Regions from separate parts of the Kitasatospora sp. NPDC056651 genome, predicted to be linked through region 1. Evidence: riboswitches for the same ligand, from Rfam matches in the RefSeq annotation. Region 1 holds a riboswitch; each other region holds the start of a gene.
What was found. A riboswitch is a leader RNA that binds a small molecule or an ion and turns the genes downstream of it on or off. The one in region 1 is predicted to bind cyclic di-AMP.
Positions count from the first base shown of each region.

Region 2: it holds a riboswitch for cyclic di-AMP, as region 1 does, so the genes downstream of both, ACFRAR_RS22860 (transglycosylase family protein) here and ACFRAR_RS03250 (M23 family metallopeptidase) in region 1, are expected to answer to the same signal.
Region 3: it holds a riboswitch for cyclic di-AMP, as region 1 does, so the genes downstream of both, ACFRAR_RS18405 (transglycosylase family protein) here and ACFRAR_RS03250 (M23 family metallopeptidase) in region 1, are expected to answer to the same signal.

Region 1 is NZ_JBHTWX010000003.1:128,278-135,453, forward strand. It holds gene ACFRAR_RS03230 (sensor histidine kinase) at 1-593, opposite strand, end outside; gene ACFRAR_RS03235 (TetR/AcrR family transcriptional regulator) at 970-1,536, opposite strand; gene ACFRAR_RS03240 (alpha/beta fold hydrolase) at 1,590-2,420, opposite strand; gene ACFRAR_RS03245 (YiaA/YiaB family inner membrane protein) at 2,595-2,885, opposite strand; cyclic di-AMP (ydaO/yuaA leader) riboswitch at 3,081-3,239, shown strand; gene ACFRAR_RS03250 (M23 family metallopeptidase) at 3,252-4,100, shown strand; gene ACFRAR_RS03255 (hypothetical protein) at 4,161-5,036, opposite strand; gene ACFRAR_RS03260 (GNAT family N-acetyltransferase) at 5,079-5,654, shown strand; gene ACFRAR_RS03265 (sensor domain-containing protein) at 5,819-6,559, shown strand; gene ACFRAR_RS03270 (hypothetical protein) at 6,646-7,176, shown strand, end outside.
Region 2 is NZ_JBHTWX010000060.1:34,943-42,118, forward strand. It holds gene ACFRAR_RS22860 (transglycosylase family protein) at 1-1,146, opposite strand, end outside; cyclic di-AMP (ydaO/yuaA leader) riboswitch at 1,133-1,303, opposite strand; gene ACFRAR_RS22865 (sirohydrochlorin chelatase) at 1,793-2,746, opposite strand; gene ACFRAR_RS22870 (DUF397 domain-containing protein) at 3,300-3,563, shown strand; gene ACFRAR_RS22875 (ATP-binding protein) at 3,954-4,529, opposite strand; gene ACFRAR_RS22880 (helix-turn-helix domain-containing protein) at 4,946-5,812, shown strand; gene ACFRAR_RS22885 (TetR/AcrR family transcriptional regulator) at 5,893-6,498, opposite strand; gene ACFRAR_RS22890 (MFS transporter) at 6,733-7,176, opposite strand, start outside.
Region 3 is NZ_JBHTWX010000042.1:43,888-51,063, reverse strand. It holds gene ACFRAR_RS18415 (SDR family NAD(P)-dependent oxidoreductase) at 1-293, opposite strand, end outside; gene ACFRAR_RS18410 (cytochrome P450) at 593-2,029, shown strand; cyclic di-AMP (ydaO/yuaA leader) riboswitch at 2,250-2,416, shown strand; gene ACFRAR_RS18405 (transglycosylase family protein) at 2,422-3,321, shown strand; gene eno (phosphopyruvate hydratase) at 3,670-4,956, shown strand; gene ACFRAR_RS18395 (septum formation initiator family protein) at 5,146-5,637, shown strand; partial or broken gene ACFRAR_RS18390 (DUF501 domain-containing protein) at 5,609-6,136, shown strand; gene ACFRAR_RS18385 (exopolyphosphatase) at 6,310-7,176, shown strand, end outside.

The DNA of each region.
Region 1 (7,176 bases):
CTGGGCGGGGAGTAGCGGGTGGCGTTGTCCAGCAGCTCGGCGATCGCGTGGATCAGCGCCTCGGCCGCGGCACCGACCACCGCGGTCTCGATCCGGCTGCGCACCACCACGCGCTGGAACGGCAGGATGCGCGACTGGGCGCCGCGGACCACGTCCTCCAGGGAGACGGGTTCCGGCCAGTGCCGGCCGGCCCGCGCGCCGCACAGCACGGCCAGGGTCTGGGCCAGCCGGGCCTGTTGGGCGGCCGCGTGGTCGGCCTTGAGCAGGCCCTCCAGCAGTGTCGGGTCGTCGTGGGTGCGCTCCATCTCGTCCAGCAGCGCCTGCTGGTCGTGGGCCATCACCAGGATGCGGCGGGCGACGCTGAGGAAGGCCCGCTGGGTGGAGGCGGTGTGCTCGTGCTCCTGCTGGACGGCGGCGAGGTCGGCGCCGCGGCGGGCGAGTTCGGTGGCCAGACGATCCTGGAGGGTGGCGAGTTCGCGCTGCAGCCGGTCGGCGCGGCCGCGCTGGGTGACGGACACGGCGCGGTACCGCGCGGCGGCCACGAGGGCGAGGACGGCGAGCACGCCGGTTGCCGTTACGGACCACTGAGTCATCGTCACGCCGCGAATTCTAGGGTGATGATCCTACGAAGGTGTGAACGGATCTCGCCAAGTGACCGGATCTCGTCAATATCGAGTCAATTCGGCGCCAATCGGCACTCGTTCGTCCCCGATCCCCCCGCCTGACGAGGCATCGAACCGATCCGACCGGCCCGGGCGGCAAGCGTCGGAATCGAGCCGGTTGGCCGGATCGCGTCCCGGGATGTGTGGGGTTCGTGCGCACGGTGTTCTCAAGGGGCGTCGTCCGGTGCGGGAGGTGCCCGCACCGGGTTCGCACCCGACCCTGCGCACGCCCCTTCCGGCGTCCTCTGCGCGCGCCCTTTCCCGCGTCCCCCTCCCGCGTCCCCTGCGCGCGTCCCGCCGGGCCCCGCTACGCGGGCCAGGTGCGCAGACCGGTGGTGAGGGTGGCGATGAGGCGGTCGTGGGTGGTCCTGAGGTCCTCGGTGAGCTGGAAGGCACCGGCGGTGGCGAGCGAGGCGAAGCCGTGGGCGACGGAGCGGACGGTGCGGGCGGCGTGGATCGCCTCGGCGCCGTCGAGGCCGTACTCCCGCAGGACGGCGATGATCACGCCGACCAGCCGGCCGGCCGCCCGGGTCAGGTCGTCGTCGGGCTGCGGGGCCTGGGGGAGCGCGTGGTAGCGGTGCGGGTACTCGGTGGCGTACGCGTGGTAGGCGCGCAGGAGGGCGGCCACGGCGTCGTCCCCGCTGCGGCCGACCGCCGCCTCGGCCAGCCGGTCGGCCAGTTCCCCGGTGACCCGGACGGCGATCAGCCGCCGCAGTTCGGCGAGGCCGCCGCTGACGTGCTTGTACAGCGAGGGAGTGGCGACGCCGGCCCGGGCGGCGACCGAGGCCAGGGTGAGGGCCTCGATGCCCTGGTCGTCGATGAGGGCGAGGGCGTGGTCGACGACCTGGTCGGGGGTCAGTCCTACGCGGGGCATGGGTTCGGGTCCTTCGTACGGAGGGCGGGGGAAGTGCGGGCGGCGGGCCGGGCTCAGCCGAGCTCGGCGAGGAACGGCAGCAGGGCGTCCGCGGTGGCCGCCGGGTTGTCGGCCATCGGGTAGTGCCCGGAGCCCTCGATCATCACCTTCCGCGCGCCGCCCAGGGCGGCGGCCTGCCGGTCGGCGACCAGTTCCGGCTTCGGGAAGTCGGGGTCCGCGCCGCCCATGACCACCAGCGCCGGGCAGCGCACGGCGGCCGTCCAGCCGACCGGCGTCGAGTCGCCCCGGACGTACCCGCGGGTGGCGGTCTTCCGGCCGGGGGTGCGCAGCGCGGCGACCAGCCCGGCCACGTACGCGTCGAAGTCGGCGGGCTTGGCGCCGGGGAAGGCCATCCGGCGCAGGTAGAAGCCCCAGGCGGCCGGCCAGTGGACGAAGGCGGCGCCCAGCAGGCCCATGGCGCCGCGCATCAGGGCGCCCGGCGGCGGGTTCTCGATGAAGGCGTCGATCAGCACGATGCCGGCGACCCGCTCGGGCGCGTCCCCGGCGGCCTTGACGACCGTCGCCCCGGTGTACGAGTTCCCCGCGAGGACGGCGCGCTCGATGCCGAGGTGGTCGAGCAGGGCGAGGACGTCGCCGGCCAGGGCGGCCGGACCGTAGTCGTCCCAGACCAGGGAGGACTCGCCGAAGCCCCGGAGGTCCATGGTGATCACCCGGTGGCCGGCGGCGACGAGCAGCGGGCGCAGGTGCCGGTACGTGGCCCGGCTGTCGAGCATGCCCGGGAGCAGGACGACGGGGGTGCCGTCGCCCTGCCGGGTGTCGTCGAAGGAGATCCGGCCGCCGGGAACGGTCAGGTACTGGGTGCTCGGCGTGATGGTGCCGTTCATGGGGGGTCCTCCTCGGGCCGCCGGTGCGGATCGTCGGCGGTGCTGCCGATAGCCATAAAGCTAAGGCTAATAGCCTTAGCCGTCAAGCCGCCGTGCGGCCGCGCTGTCGTCCTGCCCACGCCGTCGTCCTGCCCGTGCCGCCGCACTTCCGTGCCGTCCGGCCCCGAGGGGGTGTCAGGCCCCGTCCACCTTGAACGGGTCGTGCTCGCTGAGCAGCTTCTCCAGCCTGGCCTGGTCGACCCGGGTGACCATCTCGTTGGACTCCTGGCGGTCCCGGATCACCTTCGCCAGCGTGAACGCGGAGGTGACGGTGTAGAGGAGGCCGAGCCCGAGGAACGCCCTGCTCCACGCGCCGACCGGCAGGCAGGCGATCCCGATGGCGAGGGCGGTGCCCGCCAGGGCGAAGGAGAGGACGGCCTGGATGTGGTAGGCGGCCGTGGTGCGGGTCTGCATCGGTGCGCTCATGGCGCCAGGATGTGGCCGCCGGGGCGGGTCGCACATGAGTAGGGGTACTCAGTTGGGCCTGTGCATGAGGGGTCGTTCGTTGACGCTCGATCACCAGGGCCTAAGCTGCTCCAAACGGATGGCTTGGAATCAGGGCCTCCTAGGATTAACGTTTGATAACGCAGCGCGGTCGTCAACGCCGTAACCAGACGGCACCGTGCGCCGTCGCCTAATCCCGCCGGCCGGCCTCCGGGCAGGCCAGGGAGCCGGGGAACCACGTTCCTTGGGGTGAATCGGCGGGGCTCCGGCCCGGCCGTAGGAGACCTTCCTGCTCCGAACCCGTCAGCTAACCCGGTAGGCGCGAAGGAAGGAAAGGAGCGCGCCCCCGTGGCGTCGACGCACACCCCGGCACACCCGGCCGGCTTCGCGGCCGGTACCCAGCTTCTCGACCACCCCGGCGCGGACGGCCCCGAGGGCTCGGGTCCGGAGGCCTTCGCCGCGGACATCGAGACCAACCGCCACCGGATGCCGCGTCAGACCCGCGGAGCCTCCCCGCTGCTCGGCGTCACCGCCGTCGCCGCGACCCTGGGCGCCACCGGCTTCGCCTCGGCGACCCCGGCCTCCGCCCCCGCCATCGAGGCCCCCGACGAGACCCCGGTCGCGCTCGCCGCCGACCCCGGCCTCGCCCTCGCCGCCCGCATCCAGCACCAGGCCGACAGCCAGCGCACCGCCGCCGAGGAGAGCGCCCGCCTCCAGGCCGCGCAGGAGGCGGAGGCCAAGGCCGCCGCCAAGGAGGCCGAGGCCAAGCGCGCCGCCGAGGAGGCCGAGCGGGCCAAGGCCGCCGCCCTCACCCTCCCGGTGACGGACTACCGGCTCTCCGCCCACTACGGCCAGAGCGCCCGCTACTGGGCCAACCTGCACACCGGCCTGGACTTCGCCGCCGACACCGGCACCCCGGTCCACGCGCTCGGCCAGGGCACCATCACCTCGGCCGGCTGGGCCGGCTCCTACGGCTACCGGATCGTCGAGACGCTGCCCGACGGCACCGAGATCTGGTACTGCCACCTCTCCTCGATCACCAAGGGCTCCGGCCCGGTCACCGGCGGCCAGCAGATCGGCAAGGTCGGCGCGACCGGCAACGTCACCGGCCCGCACCTGCACCTGGAGGTCCGCCCGGGCGGCGGCGCCCCGGTCGACCCGGAGCCCTGGCTCCAGCAGCACGGCCTCAACCCCTGACACACCGCGGAGCCCCCGGGCCGGAGCGCACGCCCCGGCCCGGGGGCTCCGCGCGTCCTCTCACTCCTCGGCGGGCAGCTGCGCCAGGTACGCCTCGATCTCCTCCTGGCCCGGCTCCGGCGCCAGCTCCGGGAACTCCGTCACCAGCAGCCGCGGCAGCCCCGGCACCGTCCACTCGCCGAACAGGTCGAGGGCCGCGTCGACCGCCGCCTCCTCGAACCGGTCGAAGTCCCCTGCCAGCTCGTCCGGCATCGGCCGTCCCAGCGCGGTCAGCTCGGCCAGGTTGCGGTAGCTGCGCCGCATCAGGCCCTGTTCCAGCAGCCGCCGGGCGCCGTCCGTGGCCATGCCGACCGACAGCACCCGGCCCGGGCCCCAGCCCTGCTCGTCCGGCTCGTCCAGCCAGCCGGCCGGCACCAGCGCCTCGAACGCGGCCGACCGCTCCTCCGGCGCCAGCTCGCCGAAGCCGGCCAGCCAGTCCCGTACGGCCTCCGGATCCGTGACGTCCACCCCGTGCGCGTGCAGCAGCAGCGCGTACAGCCGGGGCCAGGTCACCAGATCGGCGCGGCGCAGCAGCCCGGCCGCGACCTCGCCCTGCCACTCGGCCTCGGCGTGCAGTCGCTCCTGGCGCTTGGCGTTGAGCCGCCGGGCCGCCCGCTGGTGGTCGACCAGCAGCCGGACGGCGTCGCCGTAGGCGAGCGGGTCCTGCTCGGGGTCCGGTTGGACGTACAGGTGGAGCCGCTCGTACAGCAGGTGCTCCACGGCGTTGGAGGTCAGTTCGGGCCAGCCGTCGTGCATCCTGCCCTCGCCCAGCTCCAGCAGCGCCAGCACCGCGCGCAGCGGCGCCTCGGCCACCGGCGCGCGGCCCTGCTCGGCCGCCCAGGAGAGCAGGTCGGCGGCCTTGGTGCGCGGGGCGAGCCGCAGGTCTTCGTCGTTCATAGTCCGAACGGTAGCCGCCGGGCGGGGATAGGGTCGGCAGCCATGGTCCCCGTACGACTCACCGGCCCGCGACTGGCCGTCCGCGAGTACCACCACACCGAGGGCGACGTGGCCGCGCTGCACGCCCTGTTCGGCGACCCGGAGGTCACCCGGTACCTGCCGTTCGGGCCGAGCGGGGTCGAGGACTGCGCCGACCAGGTCGAGCTCTACCTGGAGGAGGCGCTGGCCGACGAGCGGGACACCTACCGGCTCGCCGTCACCAGGCTCGCCGACGCCGGGGACCCGCGGGACGCGGCGCCGATCGGGCAGGCCTCGCTCACCCTCGGCGGGCACCGCGCCGGCGACCTCGGCTGCGTGCTGGCCCGCGAGTGCTGGGGCCGCGGCTACGCGGGCGAGACCGTCGGCCTGCTCTGCGGCTTCGCCTTCGGGCCGCTGGGCCTGCACCGGCTGACCGCCCGGACCGCGGTGGACAACACCGCCGCCGCCAAGGTGCTCGGCGGGCTGGGCTTCCGGCTGGAGGGGCGGCTGCGGCACGACGGCTTCAAGGACGGGGTCTGGTCCGACTCGTACCTCCACTCGCTGCTCGCCGACGAGTGGCCGGGCTCGGCCGTCGGGTGACGGCGACCGAGGGTGGGGGGACCGAGGGGGGCCGCGGGGGAGGGGGGTTAACCCCACCCCTGATCCGCCAGGCCTCCGCATCCCCGCCGACCTGCGCGTCCGCCAGACTGGACAGCGTCAGCGGGACGAACGAGCGTCAGAACGAGTGGTCGGGGGCCGGGAGCATGAGCAGCATCCACAGCACGGAGGACTGGGACCGGCAGGCCCCGGGCGGCTCCTGGGGCGACCCGCGCCCGGCCGGAGCCCGCCCGACGGCGCGCCGGCCGGCCGCGTGGCGGGCCCCGTTCTCGGCCTACTACTACCGCGAGGTCGGCTACGCGCTCAGCGGCCTGCCGGTGGCGATCGTCGGCTTCTCCGTCTCGGTCGTCCTGTTCTGCTTCGGCCTCGGCACCTTCGTCACCGTCCTCGGCCTGCCCGTGCTGGCCTTCCTGACCAGCACGGCCCGCGGCTTCGGCCGGCTGGAGCGGGCCCGGGTGCGCGGCATGCTGTCCCTGGACGTCCCCGGCCCGGAGCCGGTGCGCCAGGTCCGCCCGGGCGGCTGGGGCTCGGTCACCGCGCGGCTGGCGGACGCGGCCGGCTGGAAGGCCGTGCTGTACCAGGTGGTGATGTTCCCCTGGGCGGTGTTCAGCTTCGCGGTGACGCTGTCGTTCCTGCTGCTCGGCTGGGTGTTGGCGCTCTACCCCGCGTACCACTGGGTCTACCGGACCTACACCCCCTGGAACGGGCTGCGGATGTTCGACTACCGCGACGACGAGGGCATCCGGCACGTGTACGAGATCCAGTCGGTCTGGCAGATCGCCGGGGTCTCGCTCCTCGGGCTGCTGCTGGTCCTCCTCACGGTGCAGCTGGTCCGCGGCCTGACCAACGTCAACCGGGTCGCCGCCCGGGGCCTGCTCGGCCGCTGACCCCTCCGGCTCCCCGCCTTCGGCCCCGCCCGCGCCCCGGACGCCCTCCGGATGCGGGCGGGGCCGCCGCGTGTTCGGATGACCGGGTGTCCGCCGCCGGCCCTTCCCCCGTTCCCCCGGACATCCTGGTCACCTCCCGCCCGCTGGACGAGTACTGCGCCCTGTTCGGCCTCACCCGGGCCCAGCTCGCGGCCCTGCCCGGGCCGCTGCTGGACTGCCCCGGCGGTGCGGCCGGACTGGCCGCCGAGGCGCGCGAGCTGGGCTGCCGGGTGGTCGCCGTCGACCCGGCGTACGCCCTGCCACTGCCGACGGTCGCGGACCGCGCCCTGGCCGCCCGGGCCGCGATGGCCGCCGCGATGGCCGCCCGCCCCCGGCTCTCCCCCTCGCCCCGCCCGTACCGGGCCGAGCGCTACCTGCGCAGCTGGGACCGCGCCCGCCGACTGTTCGCCGCCGACTCGGCCGCCCATCCGCAGCGGTACATGGCCGCCGAGCTGCCCCGGCTGCCCTTCGCGGACGGCTCGTTCGCCCTCACCCTGAGCGGACACCTGCTCTTCGCCTACCCCGAAGTCTTCGGTCCGGAGCGCCAGTTGGCCGCGCTGGTGGAGCTGGTCCGGGTG
Region 2 (7,176 bases), on a different contig from region 1:
CAGCAGGTCGCCCGGCTGGAGGCTGTCCAGCGAGACGTGGGTGCTGGCGGCGGCCTGGTCGGCGGCGACGCGCGGCACCGAGATTCCCGCGGCGCGCAGCGCGGCCTGGGTCAGGCCGGAGCAGTCCCAGCCGCCGTTGCCGGTGCCGCCGTACACGTACGCCTGACCGACCTTCGACTCGGCGAAGGCGACCGCGGCGGCCATGCTGCCGGTGGCGGCCGGAGCCTGGGTCTGGGGCTTGGCCTGGGGCTGCGCCGGTGCCGGAGACGGGGTCTGCGGGGCGGGCTTGGCGGCCGGCTTGGTGGCGGGGGCCTGGGGCCGCGCGGTCGGCTGGGCGTTCACGGCACCGCCGTTCGCGGGCTTTCCGTCGGTGGACAGGTGCTGGCCGGGGTAGATGGTGTCCGGGCCCTCGGTCAGGGTGCCGCGGTTGAGGTCGTACAGCCGCTGCCAGCCGCCCTGCACGTTGTGCTGGTCGGCGATCGAGGACAGCCAGTCGCCCTCGACCACGGTGTAGTCGCCGCCCTGGGCCTGCTGCTGACGCTTCTGGACCCAGTTGCTCGCGGCGGAGCCGGAGGCGGCCTGGGCGCCGTCCTGGGCGGGCGCGGCGGGCTTGGCGGCCGGTGCCGGGGTCTGCGGGGCGGGCTTGACGGCCGGAGCGGCGGGCTTCGCGCTCTGGGCGGGCTTGGTGGTGGCCGAACCGGCGGTCGAACCGGCGGTCGAGCCCGCCGAGGTGTCCACCGACGCGGCGGCGCCGCCCTTGGTCAGACCGGCCTTGACGGAGCAGACCGGCCAGGCGCCCGGGCCCTGCGAGGCGAGGACCTTCTCGGCGACGGCGATCTGCTGGCCCTTGGTGGCCAGGTCGGCGCGCGCGGCGTAGGCGGTGCCGCCGAAGGCGGACCAGGTGCTGGAGGTGAACTGGAGACCGCCGTAGAAACCGTTGCCGGTGTTGATGCTCCAGTTGCCGCCGCTCTCGCACTGGGCGACCTTGTCCCAGGTGGCGACGGTGGCCGCGGAGGCGGTGCCGGAGGTGAGGCACGGGACGGTGAGTCCGACGCCCGCGACGCCGAGGGCGGCGATCACGCGGCGGGCGCGACTGGACGGGCTGGTGCCGTTGGTGGGCAGCATGAAGACGCGGTCCTCTCCCACGCCTGCGAGGTGAGCTGTCGGATTCGGGCTGGAGTTGCCCGGCCGCGCGGTGAGCGCGGCTTCACCCCTAGCCCTGGACCGTTCCGGGGATCGGTCCGGGGCGACTTACCTGTGGGTCCCCCGCTCCTGCCGTGGTGCGTTCTGGCGCTGCCAGGACATCCGACGGCAGGACTCGGCGTCGCGGATGAACCGGGTTCGTGTGGTCACGAACGGAGAGCACGTTAATCAGACTCAAGTTCAAACTGCAAACCTTGTGATACGCGTCACGGTTTAGTGGAAACCGCCAAAAGCCTGCTCTTTCAAGATCGTAAATGATCGTTTTCCGGCAATCCCGTTGAGGAACTCGACAACTGGCTCTGCTTCAGCGGCAACGTGACGGGGCGTCGAGGCGGTCCGTGGGGCGCCGCGGAAGGAGTCGGGGCGATGGCGATCCGGGAGCCCGGGCGCATGCGGCCTATTTCCTTTCAAATAGCGCCAGAACGGACATTCCGCTTCGTTGCCGCCCGACTTCCGAGCCGCACGGAATGCCCGGAAATGGAAAGGCGATGAGGGGCGGAGAGAGGCCGCGAGCGGGACAGGACGAAGGGCCCGGAGCGCGAACCGCTCCAGGCCCTTCGGTGCGCGCGAACCGGCGCGCGGTGTCGACTTACTGCCCGGCGTACCCCTCGGCGGCCGCGTGGGCGCCGCGAGCGCCCTCCGTGACCCCCTCGGCCCCGGCGGCGGCCGCCGCCTCGGCCCGGGCGAGGTCCTCCGGGGACGGCGCGGGCAGTGCGGCCAGGTAGGTGGAGGCGATCAGCTGGCCGACCGACGGGTACGCGCCCAGCGGCGCGGCCGACGGGCAGCCGGTCTCCTCGGCGGCGGTGGCGAGCAGCTCGGAGTCCGCCTCCGGGCCGATCACCAGCGGGGCCAGCGCCGGGCGCTGCGAGCCGGTGTCCTTGAGGTGGTTGACGGCCGCGGCCACCGAGCCGGGCACGTCGAGTGCCGCGGCGACGACCGGCACGGCCAGTCGGGCGGCCAGCAGCACGCCGGTGATGCCGGCCGCGGCGGCCGCGTCCTCGCCGCCGACGGTGGTCAGCACCACGCCGTCCGCGGCGGTCGCGATGGCGAACAGCCGGGCGCGGTCGGCGCGGGCCAGTCCGGCCTCGGACAGTCGGACGTGCACGGCCTCGGCCAGCAGCGGGTGCGGGCCCAGCGGGTCGGTGACGGGCGCGCCGTACTCGGCGGCGAGCGCGTGAAGCTCGGTCAGGAAGGTGTGCGGGCCCGGCACCAGGGGCACCAGGATCGGCATCGGCATCCCGGTCTCGGCGGCCAGCGCCAGCAGCTCGGCCACCGTGCGCTCCTCGCTGTCGGCGGCCTCGGAGCCGTTGCCCGGGAGGTAGCCGACCGCGGTCCGGACGCCGTTCTGCTCGGTGCGGACGATCGAGAGCAGCTCCTCGACGACCGAACGGGACTCGGGCCCGGCGGTCGCGGGCACGGCGAGCACCAGGGCCGGGGCGCCGGCCGGGATCTCGGGGCGCTCAGGACGACGGTGGCGCCCCCGCGCACGGGAGCCTGGAGTACGGACGGGCAGTGGCGCGCCCGGGATGGCTGCGGTGCTCATGCCGGAGATCGTAGGACATCGCCCCGTCCGGCTTGCAGTCGGCTGCCGTACGGGTTTCGCGCGGTCGTGGTGCGGACTCGGTGCGTCTCCGCCACCGTTCAGGCGCTTTGCCTACAATCCGGACATTCCTCGTCCAACTCGGCGTGGACCGTCACGGTCCTGACGCCATCCGAGGCGGCGGGCGTTGCAGCCGTGGCGCGTGAGATGTCTCACAGCCGCGGCGGCGCTTGACGGAGGGTCACGGGGGTGCGACTCCCGGCGCTCGAAGATCAACATTCAGCGGGGAGGCGCTCACGGCCGGTTATCGCGAGCCCGACGATTCCATGGGCTATGTCCGTTTACGTACGGTCAGGGGAAGGGTCCGTGAAGAGTTCGAGGCCGCGAATGAAAGGCCTCGTGCACCTGCACTGTCCCGTGCTGATGCACGTGCACTGCGGCTATCATCACGTCAAGTGAGGCGTTGTGCCGGGCCGGTACGGGGCCGGTCCGTTCGTTCGGCGGTGCCGGGGGCGCCGCGCTGGACGACAACTCCGGAGCTCTTCGGGAGATTTCTATGCACGACTCGCAGGACACGCACGGCTCGTACGACACCTACAACGGGATGGCCGCCGCCGATCTCCGAGGGGTGGTCTGGCAGAAGAGCCTGCACAGCAACTCGCAGGGCAACTGCGTCGAGTTCGCGGCCCTGCCGGGCGGCGATGTGGCGATGCGCAACTCGCGGTTCCCGGACGGTCCGGCGCTCATCTACACCAGGGCCGAGATCGCCGCCCTGCTGCTGGGGGCGAAGGACGGGGAGTTCGACCACCTGGCGGTCTGACCGACCGCCGTGCTCCATCATCGGGGGGCCGTCGTGGGTGCCGACACCGCGACGGCCTTTGTCTTTTGCCCGTCGCCAGTTTTCTGTCCCTCGTCCGTCCGCTTCCGCCCGGCCGTTCCGGTGGACCGGACGGCCCGCGGGGCCGCGGCGTGGCAAGGGCTTCGGCGGGGCCTGGTGGAAGGGCCCGGGGTGTGGTCCTCCCGGGGCTTCCTCGACCTGCCGCGCGCCGTCCGCCACGGAGCCTGACCCGGACGCAGGGCCGCTCCTGGTCGCAGGTCCTGACCCGACCGTACGTCCCGCCCCGATCGCAGATGCCGACCCGGCCATGACACCTGTCCGGCCATGAGATCCGACCCGGGGGCGGGGCCCGGCTCGGGCGCCGTGTCGGTCCTAGGCCGAGCGCCGATGCCGTCCGCCGGCGTCGACCGGGCCGTCGAGAGGTGAGCGACCGCCGAGCTCCAGGTGACCGTCCAGCGGGGAGCCGCCGACCGTCTCCGCCTCGAACATCGCCCAGACCACCTTGCCGCTGCCCAGCGGGTGCCAGCCCCACGAGCGGCTGAACGACTCCACCAGGTGCAGTCCGCGGCCCGATTCGGCGACGAAGTCGGCCTCCCGGGCGATCGGCCCGAGGCTGCTCGGATCGCTCACCGCGCAGACCACCTGGGGCGCGCGGTGCACCAGGCTTATTCGGATCGGCAGCCGGCCCTCCGGGGTCGGCTGTATGGGAAAGTCGTACTCGCCCTGGGCGCCGCCCGACGGGTCGGGCCGTGCGCCGATCGCATGCCGGAGCGCGTTGGTCACGAGTTCCGAGGCCACCAGCGCGACGTCGTCGAACAGTTCCGTCAGGCCCCAGTGCTGGAGCGTGGTCCGAGCGAAGTCGCGCGCGGTTCTGACGGCTTCGAAGCGAGGAGCGAGCGTACAGGTGACCACATGGGGGTCAACCGCCAAAGCCGTACCGGTGCTCATGAAGAGCTCCTCCCATAAGGGGGCGGACACGGCTGGACCCGCCGGGGTCATGCCGGTCACCTCCGACTCGCTCGGCCGCTCGGCCGCCCCTCGACCAGGCGCGCGCGCACTCGAACGCCCGATGACGCGGGGACGTCGTCGGGTCGGTGCACGGAGTCGCGCGTGGGGTCGACGCGGAGCCCGCGGGATTGCCAGGGATGTGCAGGTGCACGTGCACCATGGTGGTGTGCGCTCACTGCAGATGCAAGAGTCGATTCACGTGCAGTCGCACTATTGGCATATGCAAGCGCCGGATGCACGTGCATCCTGGTGCATGGAGTGGAGAACTGATAGGAACATCCGTCAGTATCGGCACCGTGAGCGCTCAACTGATGGCAGACTGTGCGCTGTTTGCCCTAGGTGGAGGTTTCGACCGCATGACCACAGTTCAGCCGGGCGGCGGCTCGATGGTCCGCCGGATCCTCCTCGGCTCGCAGTTGCGGCGCCTACGTGAGGCGCGCGGCATCACCCGCGAGGACGCCGGGTACGCGATCCGGGCCTCCGAGTCCAAGATCAGCCGCATGGAGCTCGGCCGCGTCAGCTTCAAGGAGCGCGATGTCGCCGACCTGCTCAGCCTGTACGGCGTGGACGACGGCATGGAGCGGGAAGCCCTGCTCGGCCTGGTCCGCGAGGCCAACAAGTCCGGCTGGTGGCACAGCTTCAACGACGTGCTGCCGGGCTGGTTCCAGACCTACGTCGGCCTGGAGGAGGCCGCCCAGCTGATCCGCACCTACGAGGTGCAGTTCATCCCCGGACTGCTCCAGTCCGAGGAGTACGCACGGGCGGTTTTCGGCCAGAGTCGGCCGGTCGTCAGCGAGGACGAGGTGGAGCGCCGGGTCAGCCTCCGGCTGCGCCGCCAGAAGCTGCTCACCGAGGGCGCCAGCCCGCGTCTGTGGGCGGTCATCGACGAGGCCGCGCTGCGCCGGCCGGTCGGCGGGCCCAAGGTGATGCGCGGTCAGGTGCAGTACCTGATCGACGTCGCGGAGCAGGCCAACGTGGTGATCCAGGTCATGCCGTTCCGCTTCGGCGCGCACGCGGGCGAGTCCGGGGCGTTCACGATCCTGCGCTTCCCGGAGCAGGACCTCGCGGACGTGGTCTACCTGGAGCAGCTCACCAGCGCGCTCTACCTGGACAAGCGGGACGACGTGGACGCCTACATCCAGGTCATGGAGCGGCTCTGCGTGGACAGTCTCACGCCCGAGCGCACCATCGACCTGCTCGCCTCGATCCTGAAGGAACGCTGAGCCGCTGCCGTCGGGAGCCTGTGAGACCCCCTCCCTCGCGAGGCCCCTCGGCAGCCGGTCGCCAGGCCGCCCACCCGCCGTCAGCCGCGGGCCGGCGGCCTTTCGCGTTCCGGCGGGCCCGGCTGCGGCGGGAGGCCCAGCTCCCAGTCCAGGTCGTAGCGGCGGAAGAGGTCGGCCCGGATCGGCGCCAGCGGGATCTCGGCGCCCGGCAGCAGCACTCCGATGCAGCCCCCCATCAGCGCGCTGCGCAGCACCGCGTGCTCGGCGATCGGATCGGGTGCGCCCCAGTCGCGCAGCAGGCCCTGGAGGATGGCGCCGAGCTGCTGCTGCTCGGGGTCCTGGACGAAGGCGCCGGTGTCCGGGTCGAGGATCAGCGCCAGGTGCGAGCGCATCACCCGGGGGTGGTCCATCGCCAGTCCGAGGACGGTGTCGATCGCCCGGGCCAGCCGGGCTTCGGGGGAGGAGCCGGGCGCCAGTTCCGCCAGCGCGACGGACAGCGACTGGTGCATCATCCGGTGCGTCGCGGACTGCATCAGCAGCCGTTTTCCGTCGAAGTAGTACGAGAGCAGTCCGCGGGCGAGCCCGGCCCGCTCGGCGATGTCGGTCAGCGTGGTGCCCGCGTAGCCGTACCGGTCGACCAGCTCGACGGTGGCCCGCATGATGCGCCGGCGGGAGCGTTGCCGCATCTCCTCATTGACCGAATCCCCGCGAGGTGCCATCGTGTCTGCTCCGAACGTTCGTTGGCTCCAGGCCAATATACTTGCGGAGCCGACAGCCGCACCGGGGAACCGTGCCCCGACGGGCGCTGCCCGGGCGGCGGCCGCCACGAAGACGGCCGGCTCCACCAACACGGGGGTTTGGTGGAGCCGGCACCATGGCCCGGAGGCCCGGAGGCCGCACGTGGGCTGCGGGGGCCTTCGTCAGCGCTTGACCAGGACCTCGGCCCGGGCCGGGGCCGCGGTCGACTCGTCCGACGGGCCATCATGGTTCGTCACCCGCACGGGAGTTGCGTTCCGGCGCCGGTCCACCACGGCACCCGCCGCCGCGACCACCAGGCCGACCAAGGCGACCACCGTGACGAGCAGCAGGGCCGGACGGTAGCCGTCCAGCTGGGCCTGCGGGCTGTCGCCGCCCGCGCTGCCGGCCGTGATCATCGCGGTCGCCCCGGCCAGCACCACCGCGGTGCCGACCTGGATCGCGGTGTTCACCAGACCCGAGGCCAGGCCCTGCTCCTCGTCGGACACGCCGTCGGTGGCGGCGATGTTCACCGAGGGGAAGGCGAACGCGAAGCCCACGCCGAGCAGCAGCATCGAGGGCAGCACCAGGCCGAGGTACGAGCTGTGCTCGTCCAGCCGCAGGAACAG
Region 3 (7,176 bases), on a different contig from region 1:
ATGACCCGCTCGCCGTCCGGGCCGGCCACCGCGAACAGGTCGATCGGTCCGAGGTGCTTCTCGGCGGTGTCCACGAGGGCGGCGACGTCGCTGGGGCGGCGGATGTCGCCGCAGACGCCGACGACCGGGCAGCCCGGCCGGTCGAGTTCGGCGGCGAGGTCCTCGGCGATGCCGACGTGCTGGTCGGCGATGAGCATTCCGGCGGCACCGGCCGCGGCGAACCGGCGGGCGAGGCCCGCGCCCGACCCGCCGTCGAGGACCGCGATGACGACGACTGATCCGCTGAGCCGCATGGCCTGCTCCTCCCTGTGGGCGACACCGCACCGGCGCCCACGCGTACTGCGGAGGATCGTAGGCAGGTCCTGACCCTCCGCAACAGGGATTACCCCTCAGGTGACCAGGCTCACGCCCGCTCTCCGTCCAAGAGCTGTCCAAGAGCCGTCCACGGAGCGTCCACGGACTGTCCATGGCCCGTCAACGGCCGGGCCACGGGCCGTCCACGGAGAGTTGGCGCGCCGGACGCGAACCGGCGGCGAGGAGCGGCGGCCCGCCGGAGCGGGGGTGCGTCCGCCGTACCGGATACGGTCGGTCCATGCCAGCTCAGCCCGACCCCGCCCGGCCCGCCACCACGCCGTCCACCACGCCGTCCACCACGCCGTCCACCCCGCCGTCCGACGCGCCGTCCGACGCGCCGTCCGGCGTCGCGTCCGACACGGCGCCGGACGCCCCCGCTCCGCAGCTGTTCACCTGGGAGTTCGCCGCCGACCCGTACCCCGCTTACGCCTGGCTGCGCGAGCACGCCCCGGTGCACCGCACCACGCTGCCGAGCGGTGTCGAGGCCTGGCTGGTGACGCGGTACGCGGACGCCCGGCAGGCGCTGGCGGACAGCCGGTTGTCGAAGAACCCGGCGCACCACAGCGAGCAGGCGCACCGCACCGGCCGGGTGGGCATCCCGGGGGAGCGGCAGGCGGACCTGATGACCCACCTGCTGAACATCGACCCGCCGGACCACACCCGGCTGCGCCGACTGGTGTCGAAGGCGTTCACCCCGCGCCGGGTGGCCGAGTTCGAGCCGCGGGTGCAGCAGCTCACCGACCGGCTGATCGACGGCTTCGCCCAGCGCGGCTCGGCGGACCTGATCCACGAGTTCGCCTTCCCGCTCCCCATCTACGCGATCTGCGACATGCTGGGGGTGCCCGCCGAGGACCAGGACGACTTCCGCGACTGGGCCGGGATGATGCTGCGACACACGAAGCCGGGGCAGGGCGGCGGCCAACGCGGCGGTGTGGGGCGGGCGGTGAGGCGGATGCGGGCGTACCTGCTGGAGCTGATCCACCGCAAGCGCGCGGACCTCGGCGACGACCTGATCTCGGGTCTGATCCGGGCCGGCGACCACGGCGAGCACCTGAGCGAGAACGAGGCCGCGGCGATGGCCTTCATCCTCCTGTTCGCGGGCTTCGAGACCACCGTCAACCTGATCGGCAACGGCACCTACGCCCTGCTGCGCAATCCGGAGCAGCGCCGGCTGCTGCAGGAGTCGGTGGCGCGCGGGGAGAGCGGGCTGCTGGAGACCGGGATCGAGGAACTCCTGCGCTACGACGGGCCGGTGGAGCTGGCGACCTGGCGGTTCGCGACCCGTCCGCTGACCATCGGCGGAGTGGACATCCCGGTCGGTGACCCGGTGCTGGTGGTGCTGGCCGCGGCGGACCGCGACCCGGCCCGGTTCGCGGACGAGAACACCCTCGACCTGGCCCGGACGGACAACCCGCACCTGGGTTTCGGGCACGGGATCCACTACTGCATCGGCGCTCCGCTGGCCCGGCTGGAGGGGCGTGCCGCGCTGGCCACGCTGCTTTCCCGGCTGCCCGATCTGCGGCTCGCGGAAAGCCCGGAGAATCTGCGCTGGCGCGGCGGGCTGATCATGCGCGGGCTGCGCGAACTGCCGGTGGAATTCAGCCCGGAGAGTCGATCGCCGCACGCCCCGCCCCGCACCGTTCCGCGCGGTCCCGCCGTGACCGAGGTGAGGTGAGGTCACGCTGACGGGGCGTCGTGACTCAACTCCCGGGCGGGGTATGAACACTCATCAATCCGGACATAACACCGCAGTCGGTAGGCGAATGGGCACGCGCCGTAATGCTGGTGTGATATCTGCGATATGAGCTTGTGATTGGTCTGAAGATCTGTCTACTCTCCTGGGGTTCGCAGCTGCGGACCCCGAGCACGGAACGCCGAATCCTGCCCGCCGTGCCACGGGAAACCGACCAGAACCCTGGGCAGGGGCGGGGGAACCAGGTTTGTTGCCGTCCCCACGGCTTGGGGTGAAGCCGCCCGAGCGGAATCGTTTCCGCATACGGCGGCCGGGCCACCTCCCGGTCCGAACCCGACAGCTCACCTCGCAGGCGTGCGGAGAGGGACCTCTTCATGCTGTTCGTTGGAACTGGCCGTCACCGTCGTCGCACCCAGGCCGAGAAGGCCATCGCCGTCGCCGGTGTGGCCGGCGTCGGACTCGCGATGCCGCTCCTCACCGCCACCGGCGCCTCCGCCGCCCCGGTCTCCACCTGGGACGCCGTCGCCCAGTGCGAGAGCGGTGGCAACTGGAGCATCAACACCGGCAACGGCTTCTACGGTGGCCTCCAGTTCACCTCCAGCACCTGGAAGGCCTACGGCGGCACCGCCTACGCCTCGCAGGCCAACCAGGCCAGCAAGGGCCAGCAGATCGCGGTCGCCGAGAAGGTCCTCGCCTCGCAGGGCCCGGGCGCCTGGCCGGTCTGCTCCAAGAAGGCGGGTCTGACCAAGGGCGGCTCCCCGGCCTCCGTCGACACCTCCTCGGGCAGCAAGACCCAGACCGCCCCCAAGCCGCAGGCCCCGAAGCCCGCCGCCAAGCCGGCCGAGAAGCCGGCTCAGCAGCAGGCCCCGAAGCCGGCTCAGAAGCCCGCCGCCAAGCCGGTCCAGCAGGCCGCCCCGCAGCAGCAGGTCCAGCAGACCCCGGGCTTCTCCGGCAAGGCCGGCTGGGACGCCGACGCCAAGGTGTACTGGTACCAGAACAACGGTGCCTGGTACTGGACCAGCCACCAGAGCGTCTACCAGCAGTACGCCGGCCAGGCCGCCGCCCAGCCGCAGTACGCCCCGCAGGCGGCCGTGCAGTCGGCTCCGCGGGCCACCGGCCACGACTACACCGTCCGCGCCGGTGACACCCTGTCGACCATCGCCGCCGCCCAGGGCGTGTCCGGCGGCTGGCACGCGCTGTACGACCAGAACCACGCCACCGTCGGCGGCGACCCGAACCTGATCATGCCCGGCCAGGTGCTGCACCTCGGCTGAGCCGGTGTCGGGCCGTCGGCCCGTCGCGCCGGTCGGCTCCTCGGCCCGTCGCGCCCTTCGCGCCCGGTCCGACGTCGAGCCGCCACGCCCGGCGACGCGTGTTCCGACCCACGGACGAAGGGGACCGGTCCTACCGGTCCCCTTCGTCCGCATTCGCCCGCCCCAGGGGGACAAGCTGGGACAAGCAGGTGAACTACCGGTGGGTAGCGGGGCCACACGCTGAGACGGAACCGAGGCCGAGGTGGTCCCGGGAGCCCGGGCGGTTAGGCTCTGGTCGTAACGACTCCGTAATCGTCCTGCTGACTGCACCCCGTCAGACCGGACCCTGCTTCCGCAAGGAGATGCCTCGTGCCGTCCATCGATGTCGTCGTAGCCCGTGAAATCCTCGACTCGCGCGGCAACCCCACGGTCGAGGTCGAGGTCGGCCTCGACGACGGCAGCACGGGTCGTGCCGCTGTCCCGTCGGGTGCTTCCACCGGCGCCTTCGAGGCCCTGGAGCTGCGTGACGGCGACAAGAACCGCTACTTCGGCAAGGGCGTCGAGAAGGCCGTGCTGGCCGTCATCGAGCAGATCGGCCCGGAGCTGGTCGGCTACGACGCCACCGAGCAGCGGCTGATCGACCAGGCCATGCTGGACCTGGACGCCACCCCGGACAAGTCCTCGCTCGGCGCCAACGCCATCCTGGGCGTCTCGCTGGCCGTCGCGCACGCCGCCTCCGAGGCCAGCGACCTGCCGCTGTTCCGCTACCTGGGCGGCCCGAACGCCCACGTCCTGCCGGTCCCGATGATGAACATCCTCAACGGCGGATCGCACGCGGACTCCAACGTCGACATCCAGGAGTTCATGATCGCTCCGATCGGCGCGGAGTCCTTCTCCGAGGCCGTCCGCTGGGGCGTCGAGGTCTACCACACCCTCAAGGGCGTGCTGAAGGAGCGCGGCCTGTCCACCGGCCTCGGCGACGAGGGCGGCTTCGCGCCGAACCTGGACAGCAACCGCGAGGCCCTGGACCTGATCGTCGAGGCCATCCAGAAGGCCGGCTACGTGCCCGGCCGTGACGTCGCGCTGGCCCTGGACGTCGCCTCCTCCGAGTTCTACGAGGACGGTGCCTACCAGTTCGAGGGCAAGGCGCTCACCTCCACCGAGCTCATCGAGTACTACGCCGAGCTGGTCGCCGCCTACCCGCTGGTCTCCATCGAGGACCCGCTGGACGAGTCGGACTGGGACGGCTGGAAGGCCATGACCGTCAAGCTGGGCGACAAGGTCCAGCTGGTCGGCGACGACCTGTTCGTCACCAACCCGGCCCGTCTGGCCCGCGGCATCGAGACCGGCACCGCCAACGCGCTGCTGGTGAAGGTGAACCAGATCGGCTCGCTGACCGAGACCCTGGACGCCGTCGAGCTGGCCCAGCGCAACGGCTACCGCTGCATGATGTCGCACCGCTCCGGCGAGACCGAGGACGTCACCATCGCCGACCTGGCCGTCGCCACCAACTGCGGCCAGATCAAGACCGGTGCCCCGGCCCGCTCCGAGCGCGTCGCCAAGTACAACCAGCTGCTGCGCATCGAGGAGATCCTCGACGACGCCGCCGAGTACGCCGGCCGTGGCGCCTTCCCGCGCTTCCGCGCTGCGGAGTAACAAGCACGGTCGCGCCGCGGAGTAACGAGCACGGTCGCGCCGCGGAGTGACGAGCACGGTCGCTCCGCCGGGCGACAAGCACGTACGAGGGCCGCGCGCTCCCGGTAGCGCACGCCTGACCGGTGCCCCGCCGTTCACCCCGTAGGGTGGACGGCGGGGCACCGTCGCGACCAGGAGGGGATACGGGAGATGGCTGGCTGGAGGATCCCGGGCTTGGCGGCCCGGCCCCGGTTCACGAGCCGGGCGACCGTCCTCGTCCTGGTGCTCTGCTCGCTGGTGGCGATCCTCGCCTACCCGACGCGGCAGTTCATCTCCCAGCGCGCCGAGATCTCCGCCCAGCGGGCGAAGGCCGACCACGCGCGTCAGCAGGTCGAGCAGCTGCGCCGGGAGAAGGCCCGCTGGCAGGACCCGGAGTACGTCAAGGCGCAGGCCCGCGCCCGGCTGCACTACGCGGTGCCGGGGGAGACCCCGTACATCGCGGTGGACCCGGCCGGCCAGGCCGCCCGGCCCTCCGTGCCCGCCACCCCCGCCGCTTCCGGCGGTTCGGCGAAGGCCGCCAAGCCCTGGTACACCAGCATCTGGGACTCGGTGGACGCCGCCGACACCGTCGCGGCGGCCCCCGCCAACCCCCTTCCGCTCCCACCGTCCTCCGTTGGAGACACCTCCCCCCATGACCACTGAGAACCACCCCACCGTCTCCGACGCCGACGTCGCGGCCATCGCCGCCCAGCTCGGCCGGGTGCCGCGCGGCCTGCGCGGCGTGGCGCACCGCTGCCCCTGCGGCAATCCGGACGTCGTGGAGACGGCTCCCCGGCTCCCGGACGGCACGCCGTTCCCCACGCTCTACTACTTGACCTGCCCCAAGGCCGCCTCGCTGATCGGCACCCTGGAGGCGGAGGGCGTGATGAAGGAGCAGACCGCCCGGATCGCCGAGGACCCGGAGCTGGCCGCGGCCTACCAGAAGGCGCACGAGGACTACATCGCCCGGCGCGACGCGATCGAGGTGCTGGAGGGCTTCCCGAGCGCCGGCGGCATGCCGGACCGGGTGAAGTGCCTGCACGTGCTGGTCGGCCACTCGCTGGCGGCCGGCGAGGGCGTCAACCCGCTCGGCGACGAGGCGATCGGCATGCTGGAGGACTGGTGGGCCAAGGGTCCGTGCGTCTCCCCGGCCGAGGTCGAGGCCGCCGGTGGGCGGGTCGCCCGCAACCGCGCCAAGGAGCAGGACCACGAGGCGGTGATCGCCGCGAAGGCGCAGAAGACCGCCGAGCGCGCCGCGAAGAAGCTCGCCACCGAGGAGTCCACCGACGAGTCCGCCGAGGAGTCCGCGGCGGAGGCGGCGGGGCGGGAGTCCGAGTGAGCACGACCCGCGTGGCCGCGATCGACTGCGGCACCAACTCGATCCGCCTGCTGGTCGCCGATCTCGACCCGGAGACCGGGGAGATCACCGACCTCGACCGCCGGATGATCGTCAACCGGCTGGGCCAGGGCGTGGACCAGACCGGCCGGCTGCACCCGGACGCGCTGGCCCGCACCTTCGCGGCCTGCCGGGAGTACCAGGAGATCATCTCCGGTTTCGGCGTCGGCCCCGAGCGGGTCCGCTTCGTGGCCACCAGTGCCTCCCGGGACGCCGAGAACAGCGACGAGTACGTCAAGGGCGTGCGGGACGTGCTGGGCGTCGAGCCCGAGGTGGTGAGCGGCGAGGAGGAGGCGCACCTGTCCTTCGTGGGCGCCACCAGGGAGTTGACGGAGGATCGGTTCCCCGGCCCGTACCTGGTGTTCGACCTCGGCGGCGGCTCCACGGAGTTCGTGCTCGGCACGGACGACGTGCGGGCGGCCCGCTCGGTGAACATCGGCTGCGTGCGGCTCACCGAGCGCTACTTCGGTGACGCCGAGCTGCCTTCCGAGGAGCAGGTCGCGGCCGCCCGGGCGCACGTGCGCGCCGAGCTGGACCGGGTCGAGGAGGTCGTCCCGCTGACCGGCGCGGCCACCCTGGTGGGTCTGGCCGGGACGGTCACCACGGTGTCGGCGATCGCCCAGGGCCTGCCCGGCTACGACTCGGCGGCGATCCACCACTCGCGGGTCAGCCGGGAGCGGATCGCCGGGATCGCCCGCGAGCTGCTGGCCGCCACCCACGCCGAGCGGGCGGCCATCCCGTCGATGCACCCGGGCCGGGTGGACGTGATCGCGGCCGGGGCGCTGGAACTGCTGGAGATCATGGAG